DNA from 4 places in the Rahnella sp. PD4 genome. Region 1 is predicted to be linked to each of the others. Evidence: predicted binding sites of a transcription regulator. Region 1 holds the regulator's gene; each other region holds the start of a gene.
The links. The regulator PhoB, encoded in region 1, activates phosphate uptake and scavenging genes when phosphate is short. The targets are predictions, from matches to a motif close to CTGTCATAAAACTGNCNNAT.
Positions count from the first base shown of each region.

Region 1 (2,206 bases):
CACGCACGGAATCAGAAGTACTGACGCCAACGGTGGTCAGATGGCCGGTTGCAATAACGGGCAGCGGTATGCCAAGTTCATCACGCCTGGCCTGCGCGGCCTGCCAGAGCGCGTCATAATGTGCGGCGATGGCTTCCTGCAATGCCAGTTGTTTGTCGCTGCCGGACTGACCGGCCTGACTGGCCAGCAGATCACGCGGGAGTAAAAACGGGATGGCACACAGTACCGCGCCCGGTTTTCCGTCACGCTGACTGAGCACCAAAATCTGTTCAGACAGATTTTCGCCGACAGTGGCAATCACCCGCGTATTCAGGCAGGAAAGTAGCTCGCGTGATTCATTAAGTGTTGCGACGGAATCGTGGTTGCCAGCCAGTACCACCAGCTGACAGCCGGTTTGTTGTAATTCCACCACGAAGCGGTTATACAATTCGCGGGCATAACTGGGCGGTGATCCGGTATCGAAAATATCACCCGCGACAATCACGGCGTCGACCTGATGTTGCTGCACCTGACCGGTCAGCCAGCGCAGAAATGCCTGATGTTCGGCTGCACGGCTTTTGGTGAAAAAGTACTGGCCAAGATGCCAGTCTGACGTGTGGATCAGGCGCATGAGACTCCTGTATGAACCCTGGATGACGACAATGGGGCAAAGTATAAACGTCGGCGGGGGGAGATGTCCCCGATAAATCAGTCCAATTTCAGCGAGATGGCCGCTAATTATCTGTCATATTTGACTGTAATGAACCATTCTTTTCATTCATAAATCTGTCACAAAACTGACGCATAATGGCGCCCGCAATCAAATAAAAGATCGCTAACCTATTGGCAGGACCTACGATGGCTAGACGTATATTGGTGGTTGAAGACGAAGCTCCAATCCGTGAAATGGTGTGTTTTGTACTGGAACAAAATGGCTATCAGGCCGTAGAAGCTGAGGATTTTGATTCAGCGATTGGGCAGCTTGTTGAACCTTACCCTGAACTTATCCTGCTCGACTGGATGTTACCTGGCGGTTCCGGTATTCAGTTTATTAAGCATCTTAAACGTGAGGCGCTGACCCGCGAAATTCCGGTAATGATGTTGACCGCACGCGGTGAAGAAGAAGATCGGGTGCGTGGCCTCGAAGTCGGTGCCGATGATTACATCACCAAACCGTTTTCCCCGAAAGAGCTGGTTGCCCGCATTAAAGCGGTGATGCGTCGCATCTCGCCAATGGCGGTGGAAGAAGTGATCGACATGCAGGGTTTAAGCCTGGATCCCTCGTCTCACCGGGTGATGGCCAACGAACAGGCGCTTGATATGGGGCCGACAGAATTTAAGTTATTACACTTCTTTATGACGCATTCTGAACGTGTTTATAGCCGGGAACAGTTGCTCAATAACGTCTGGGGCACTAACGTTTATGTGGAAGATCGCACCGTAGACGTGCATATTCGTCGTTTGCGTAAGGCGTTGGAAACCAGCGGACATGACAGAATGATCCAGACTGTTCGTGGTACCGGATACCGTTTTTCAACGCGTTATTGAGTCCTCACAGCGGAGAATCTGTGTGCTAGAACGTTTGTCATGGAAACGATTGGCCGGCGAATTTTTTCTCTTTTGTCTGCCAGCGTTAATTCTCGGTATTTTCGTCGGTCATTTCGGCTGGCTCCTGTTTGTGTCGCTGGTTGCGGCACTGGGCTGGAATTATTACAACCAGCTTAAACTCTCTCACTGGCTGTGGCTTGACCGCAGTATTACGCCGCCGAACGGCCGCTGGAGCTGGGAGCCGCTGTTCTACGGGCTTAACCAGATGCAGATGCGCAACCGGCGTCGGCGTCGCGAATTAGGTCAGTTGATCAAACGTTTTCGCAGCGGTGCTGAATCGCTGCCCGATGCCGTGGTGCTGACCACGGAAGAAGGCAATATTTTCTGGTGTAACGGGCTGGCGCAGGATCTGCTCGGTTTCCGCTGGCCGGAAGATAACGGGCAACATATCTTCAACCTGCTGCGTTATCCGGAATTCCGGCTGTGGATCCAGACCCGCGATTTCAGTCGGGCGCTGAATCTGCAACTCAATAACGAGCATTACGTCGAGTTTCGCGTTATGCCTTATTCAGAAGGGCAACTGCTGATGGTGGCACGCGATGTCACACAGATGCGTCAGCTTGAAGGTGCCCGGCGTAACTTCTTTGCTAACGTCAGTCATGAGCTGAGAACCCCGCTG
Region 1 covers NZ_JBLZQF010000003.1:517,738-519,943, forward strand. Annotated here, with positions in the region: gene sbcD (exonuclease subunit SbcD) at 1-610, opposite strand, end outside; gene phoB (phosphate response regulator transcription factor PhoB) at 838-1,527, shown strand; gene phoR (phosphate regulon sensor histidine kinase PhoR) at 1,550-2,206, shown strand, end outside.

Region 2 (2,206 bases), on a different contig from region 1:
TTAACCGCCTGCGCCAGAACCGCCGCTGGTGGATAGCGCCGGTCGCCTCAATGTTCCTCGGCAATATCAGCGACACGCTGTCCTTCTTCTTCATCGCCTTCTACAAAAGCAGCGATGCCTTTATGGCTCAGCACTGGGTAGAAATCGCGATGGTGGATTACACGTTCAAGGTCCTGATCTGTCTGGTGTTCTTCCTGCCGATGTACGGCATGCTGCTCAACATGCTGCTTAAACGTTTGTCAGCAAAGGGAAACACTCCGCATTCTGCCGTCAGCGCGCATTAAACCCGGTCGCCGGTAAGACACAAATCGCGCCATAATCTGACTTGCATTTGTGGCCTGAATAGGTTGCCATAAAGGCTGTTAAGTCAACATGTAAGCCTGGTGAACAGGCCACTTAAGGAAGCCCGATGCGTAATATCGCGAAAATGATGGGAATGGCAGTACTGATCGCCGGTCTGGCTGCGTGTGACGGTAAGTCGACCGATGCACCGGCCACAGATAAAGGTGCACCGGCGGCCGCAGCGACGGCGGCGACCACACCAGTCAGCCTGCTGGATGGCAAAGTCACCTTCTCCCTGCCGCAGGGGATGAGCGATCAGAGTGGTAAGCTGGGTACTCAGGCCAATAATATGCACGTGTATGCAGACAGTACCGGCCAGAAAGCAGTGATCGTCATTTTGGGAGATAACACCCCCGAATCACTGGACGTTCTGGCGGGTCGTTTACAGGATCAGCAAAAAGCGCGTGATACCAATCTGCAGGTCGTCACTAATAAATCTATTCAGGTGAACGGCCAGACGTTGCAGCAATACGACAGCGTGATCACTTCTGCCGGTCAGAAAGCCTATTCGTCTATCGTTTTGGGCAAGGTCGACAGCCATTTGCTGACCCTGCAAATTACCCTGCCTGCGGATAATCAGCAGCAGGCACAAACCGATGCAGAAGCCATTATCAGTACCCTGAAAATTCAATAAATTCAGAGGTGATGGAAATATCAGGCGGGGCTCAGGCTCCGCCTTTTTTGCTTTGTGCTGTTACCCAATCTCACAACCCCGCCCGACTGTAATAAAAATGTAACATTTCCGTCATAAATCACAGTCCGTTTGTGCGCGAATAGCTAACATGATGTTCGTTATAGAACACATTGGCCCAGCCATTTCCCCATGGCTCATGATGAGTCGGACCTGATTTATGCCATCGGAGGCATGTATGCTCAGTATCTTTAAACCCGCGCCCCACAAAGCTCCTGTTGATGAGACTCACGTCGATCCGCTGTACCGCCGCCTCCGCTGGCAAATATTTATGGGGATTTTCTTCGGTTATGCGGCCTACTATCTGGTGCGCAAAAACTTCGCACTGGCTATGCCTTATCTGATTGATCAGGGCTTCTCACGGGGTGACCTTGGTTTTGCGTTGTCCGGGATTTCCATCGCCTACGGCATCTCAAAATTCATCATGGGTTCGGTGTCGGACCGTTCGAATCCGCGCGTCTTTCTGCCTGCTGGCCTGATCCTGGCCGCCGCAGTGATGTTATTCATGGGCTTCGTGCCGTGGGCAACGTCAAGCATCGCCATCATGTTTGTCTTGCTGTTTCTGTGCGGATGGTTCCAGGGAATGGGCTGGCCACCGTGCGGACGTACTATGGTGCACTGGTGGTCACAGAAAGAACGCGGTGGCGTGGTATCGGTATGGAACTGCGCACATAACGTCGGCGGCGGCATTCCTCCGCTGCTGTTTCTGCTGGGTATGGCGTGGTTTAACGACTGGCATGCGGCGCTGTATATGCCTGCTTTCGGCGCCATCTTGCTGGCGGTATTTGCCTTCATGACCATGCGCGATACGCCGCAGTCCTGCGGTCTGCCGCCGATTGAAGAATACAAAAACGATTACCCGCCGGACTATGTAAAAGAATCTGCTGAGCAGGAACTGACGGCGAAGCAGATTTTCATGCAATACGTTTTGCCGAATAAATTGCTGTGGTACATCGCGCTGGCCAATGTCTTTGTCTATTTGCTGCGTTACGGCATTCTGGACTGGTCGCCGACGTATCTGAAGGAAGTGAAGCACTTCGCGCTAGATAAATCTTCCTGGACATATTTCCTTTATGAATACGCAGGCATTCCCGGCACCCTGTTGTGCGGCTGGATGTCGGACAAAGTCTTCAAAAGTAATCGAGGCGCAACCGGCGTGTTCTTTATGGTGCT
Region 2 covers NZ_JBLZQF010000012.1:61,217-63,422, forward strand. Annotated here, with positions in the region: gene ACOZIO_RS22155 (7-cyano-7-deazaguanine/7-aminomethyl-7-deazaguanine transporter) at 1-284, shown strand, start outside; gene ACOZIO_RS22160 (DcrB family lipoprotein) at 410-976, shown strand; gene glpT (glycerol-3-phosphate transporter) at 1,212-2,206, shown strand, end outside.
Region 2: a site for PhoB is predicted at 1,063-1,082, ahead of glpT (glycerol-3-phosphate transporter). Genes of this name have one in related genera too.

Region 3 (2,206 bases), on a different contig from region 1:
CGTTGTAGCCATAAAGATGGTCGAAGCCATGGGATTTCAGGAAAGTACCTTTACCTGCGAAAGCCAGTTCTGCGCCCTGATAGAAATAGTTGGTATAGCCGGCACCTTTGAGCACGTCGCCAAGACACACGTTTTCCGGGTAGAAGGTCGCCAGTGCACTGGAGGCATTGCCATCAAACGGCGCAAACAGCGGGATCCCGCACTGGGAAGCCACCATACCGGCGATGGTATAACCCGTGCCCGGCAACTGTTTGGTATTAGTGAAATCAGTGCTCTGCGCTTTATGGCGATTTAATTCGGTCGTCAGGCCGGGGAAAACCTTGTCATCAAAATAAGTGCGTTCCAGACTCTCGCCATAGATATAAACCAGGTTAGGTTTTTTCGCGCCCTTGATGACTTTTTCGGGCACTTTGTAATAGGTATTAAAATCTGCGCCGTTGCCGGAAATTTGCGTTTTGACCAGCCGGGAAATGTTTTGGAATGCCTGAGTGGAACCCACGGAAAAGACCGCCAGTACCACGGCCAGTGCGCTGTAGACGGCACTGCTGTTTTTAGCACGACGCTGCTTCAGCCCCCACGCCAGCAAAGCAAATACGGCAATCAGCCCCGCCAGTAAACCGATAAACGGCAGGATATATTTATTGAGCCCCGCCCCTTTCAGGCTGCTGGTGACGGTATATAACACGGCGTCCGTGATGCCTTCGCCAGTGAAATAATTGCTGCCGATCAGGATGACATTCAGAATGACGTAAAGCCCGAGGAAAAACAGCACCAGTGAAAACCAGACACGGCTGGACGACGCCCGCGTGACGTAGAGAAAAATAGAAGAAAGAAATAATACAAATGAAATTATCTCAGAAGCCATTTCAGCACCCTGTCTGATTAAAACAATAAACTCTACGACCCATTTCTGCTGTTTTGCGAGCAGCGCCGACGGTTCAACTCATCGAGCGAATGACCTGGATCATTCACTTCATCCCTGAGACAGGAAAATTCATGCCAAAAACGGATAGCGCTATATAGCCTGTTGAGCCTGAACGGGTCAACGCCTTCACCCGGCTTCAGGTCACTGATTTCGCCTAAAAAAATGGTATTTTACAAATTTTTGACGGCTGATTTCGCATGATAACCCAGAAATTTAACTTTATGGTCACTTTTCAGTAAGAATCTTATGATAGCGGAATACTGTGAGTGAAATGTGGAGGGCGGTTGAAAATTAACAAATTCGGAATAAACCTTATTAGAGGTGACTGGCTGAGATACGCGTAATCACTGACGTTAAGCCCGGCGAGCAACGCACAATGCGCAGACACAATTGAGTGATTCAGATAAGAAAGTGCAGCCAATACAGCTGCAGCTTCAGGGAGACGGGGATCAGATCCCGCCTAAGTAGGCTTTGCGCACCTCCTGATTATGCAAAAGTTCTTCTCCCGTCCCACTCAGGCGAATTTGCCCGTTGACAATAACGTAACCCCGGTCAGACAGCCTGAGCGCATGATGCGCATTTTGCTCCACCAGAAAGATCGTCATGCCACTTTTCGCCAGTTCACGCAGGGTCTGGAAAATTTGTTTCACGATAATGGGTGCCAGCCCGAGACTCGGTTCATCGAGCAGTAACAGCTTCGGACGACTCATCAGCGCACGGGCAATCGCCAGCATTTGCTGTTCGCCACCGGACATGGTCATCGCCCGCTGTTTACGGCGTTCCTTCAGGCGCGGGAATAACGCAAACATGGTTTGCAGATCTTCTGCCGCATGCTGATTCCCGACAGGAATGGTGCCCATCAGTAAATTTTCTTCCACGGTCATATCCGGAAAAACGCGCCGCCCTTCCGGCGATTGTGCAATTCCCGCCGAGGCCACAAAGTGTGTCGATTTGCGGCTGATATCTTCTCCGCGAAACAGGATTTGCCCGCTCTGTATGCGTGGCTGACCGAATATCGACATCAGCAGCGTTGATTTTCCGGCACCATTGGCGCCGATCAGCGCCACGGTTTCTCCCTGATTCACCTTCAGAGACACCTGTTGCAATGCCTGAATCGCCCCGTAATACACATTCACATCGCGAAATTCCAGCATCGTGTCGCTCATAAGCTGACCTCGTCATCTTCATCAGCACCCAGATACGCGGCGATGACCTTTTCATCATTCTGAATAACCTGCGGTATGCCTTCGGCAATCACGTCGCCGTGGTCGAGCACGATAA
Region 3 covers NZ_JBLZQF010000001.1:806,942-809,147, forward strand. Annotated here, with positions in the region: gene opgB (phosphatidylglycerol--membrane-oligosaccharide glycerophosphotransferase) at 1-865, opposite strand, end outside; gene ACOZIO_RS03570 (ABC transporter ATP-binding protein) at 1,375-2,091, opposite strand; gene ACOZIO_RS03575 (ABC transporter ATP-binding protein) at 2,088-2,206, opposite strand, start outside.
Region 3: a site for PhoB is predicted at 1,093-1,112, ahead of opgB (phosphatidylglycerol--membrane-oligosaccharide glycerophosphotransferase). Genes of this name have one in related genera too.

Region 4 (2,206 bases), on a different contig from region 1:
CATCGCTCCGTGCGCAAGGCAATAACGCAGCCAATCCGCAAGGAACTGGTTAATTTGATGCTTTTCATCACGCTGATGCAACTTTTTATTCGGATAATCATAACGTGCTTTGAAGCGAAAGATCTGCTGACTCGCACACACTTCGGCCACCATCGCATCATGATACAGGCGAACGGTGAGCGAAGGCAGGCTCCAGTAACTCACGGCCGGCGCAGTCTGTTTGATTTCTATCAGGGATGTATAACGTGTTGATTCAAGGATCGTCAGGCAATACGTTGCGCTACTCACCTGATATGTCACCGTTTCACCAGGTTCATCGGTGCGTGGCATCAAACGGCGCAATTGTGCAAAATTTGTTTCACACAATCTCATCATTTCAGGGAAGTCAGGGGTATAGCGCTTAATCATTAGTTAGCCCACTCTTTTTTCAGGGATTCATGGTGCAGCTGCAGCCATTGCAGGGCAATCACTGACGCCGCATTGTCTATCGCTCCTTCTTCCACCCACCGGTAAGCCTGCTCACGGCTGACCACATGTACCCGGATGTCTTCATTTTCTGCTTCCAGACCGTGAATTCCTTCTGCCGTCGTGGCATCAACTTCACCGACCATAATGGAAAGACGCTCGCTGGTTCCGCCCGGACTTGCCAGGTAATTCACAGCCGGTTTGCAGCGTTTCACCACAATGTTCGCTTCCTCGAGTGCTTCGCGGCGGGCAACATCTTCCACTGTCTCGCCCTCTTCAATGATACCGGCGACCATCTCCAGAAGCCAAGGAGTATCACTGGAATCCAAAGCAGGGATGCGGATCTGTTCTATCAGCACAACTTCATCCCTTTTCGCATCATAAGGTAAGAGTACCGCAGCGTGGCCGCGCTCAAAAACTTCACGGACGACTTCTGCGCTCATTTCTCCATTAAACAGCCGATGGCGAAACCGATATGCAATAATAGAAAAAAAACCTTTATATCGTGTCTCGCGTGCAATAATTTCTACATCATCTTTGCCGAAAGTAACCGGTGACCGTTTAAATGAAGACATGGAATGTTTCCTTATCCCTCACAGAGGTAATTTATTGCCCTTTGAGGTCAGTTTGATGAAAATGCGTTAATAATAATCAAGGTTGTTTGTGATAGATTTAGGCTCATTCACTCGGGAAGGCACGTTAAGCCAACCGCCCCGCTAGCCTGACTCTGCTAGAATCCGCGTCTATGGGTTAATTTGACTGCGCCACCATACATAACAACATTGCTGCACAACAAGGAATGCAAATGAAGAAACTGCTCCCCCTTCTCATCGGACTCAGCCTGGGCGGCTTCAGTACGATAAGCCAGGCCGAAAACCTGATGCAGGTCTATCAGCAAGCCAGGACAAGTAACCCGGACCTGCGCAAATCTGCTGCTGACCGGGATGCTGCATTCGAAAAAATTAACGAAAGCCGCAGTCCTTTATTACCGCAACTCGGATTGGGTGCGGATTACAATTACACCAATGGGTACCGTGATGCGAATGGCGTTAACAGCGACGTTGGCAGTGCCAGCCTGCAATTAACGCAGACCATCTTTGATATGTCAAAATGGCGCGCCCTGACACTGCAGGAAAAAACTGCCGGTATTCAGGATGTGTCTTACCAGACGGATCAACAATCTCTGATCCTCAATACTGCAACGGCTTATTTCAACGTATTGAGTGCAATCGATTCGCTTTCGTATACCGAAGCACAGAAACAGGCTATTTACCGTCAGTTAGATCAAACCACTCAGCGCTTTAACGTGGGGCTGGTTGCGATTACCGACGTGCAGAACGCCCGTTCACAATACGACACCGTACTGGCTAACGAAGTGACTGCGCGTAATAACCTGGATAATGCGCTGGAGTCCCTGCGTCAGGTTACCGGTATGTATTACCCGCAACTGTCTTCGCTGAATGTCGATAACTTCAACACCACGCGCCCGCAACCGGTCGCCACGCTGTTGAAAGAAGCAGAAAGCCGTAACCTGAGCTTGCTGTCTGCCCGTCTGTCACAGGATCTGGCACGTGAGCAAATTCGTTATGCGGAAACCGGCCATATGCCTACGGTTGATCTGACTGCCTCAACCGGTATCAGCAATACCAAATATCACGGCGACAAAACGGGTGGTTCTTCCAGTTATCAGGACGCCGATGCTGGCCAGAACAAGATTGGGCTGAGCTTCTCCCTGCCATTG
Region 4 covers NZ_JBLZQF010000006.1:97,593-99,798, forward strand. Annotated here, with positions in the region: gene ACOZIO_RS16170 (DUF1249 family protein) at 1-408, opposite strand, end outside; gene nudF (ADP-ribose diphosphatase) at 408-1,040, opposite strand; gene tolC (outer membrane channel protein TolC) at 1,265-2,206, shown strand, end outside.
Region 4: a site for PhoB is predicted at 1,083-1,102, ahead of nudF (ADP-ribose diphosphatase). Genes of this name have one in related genera too.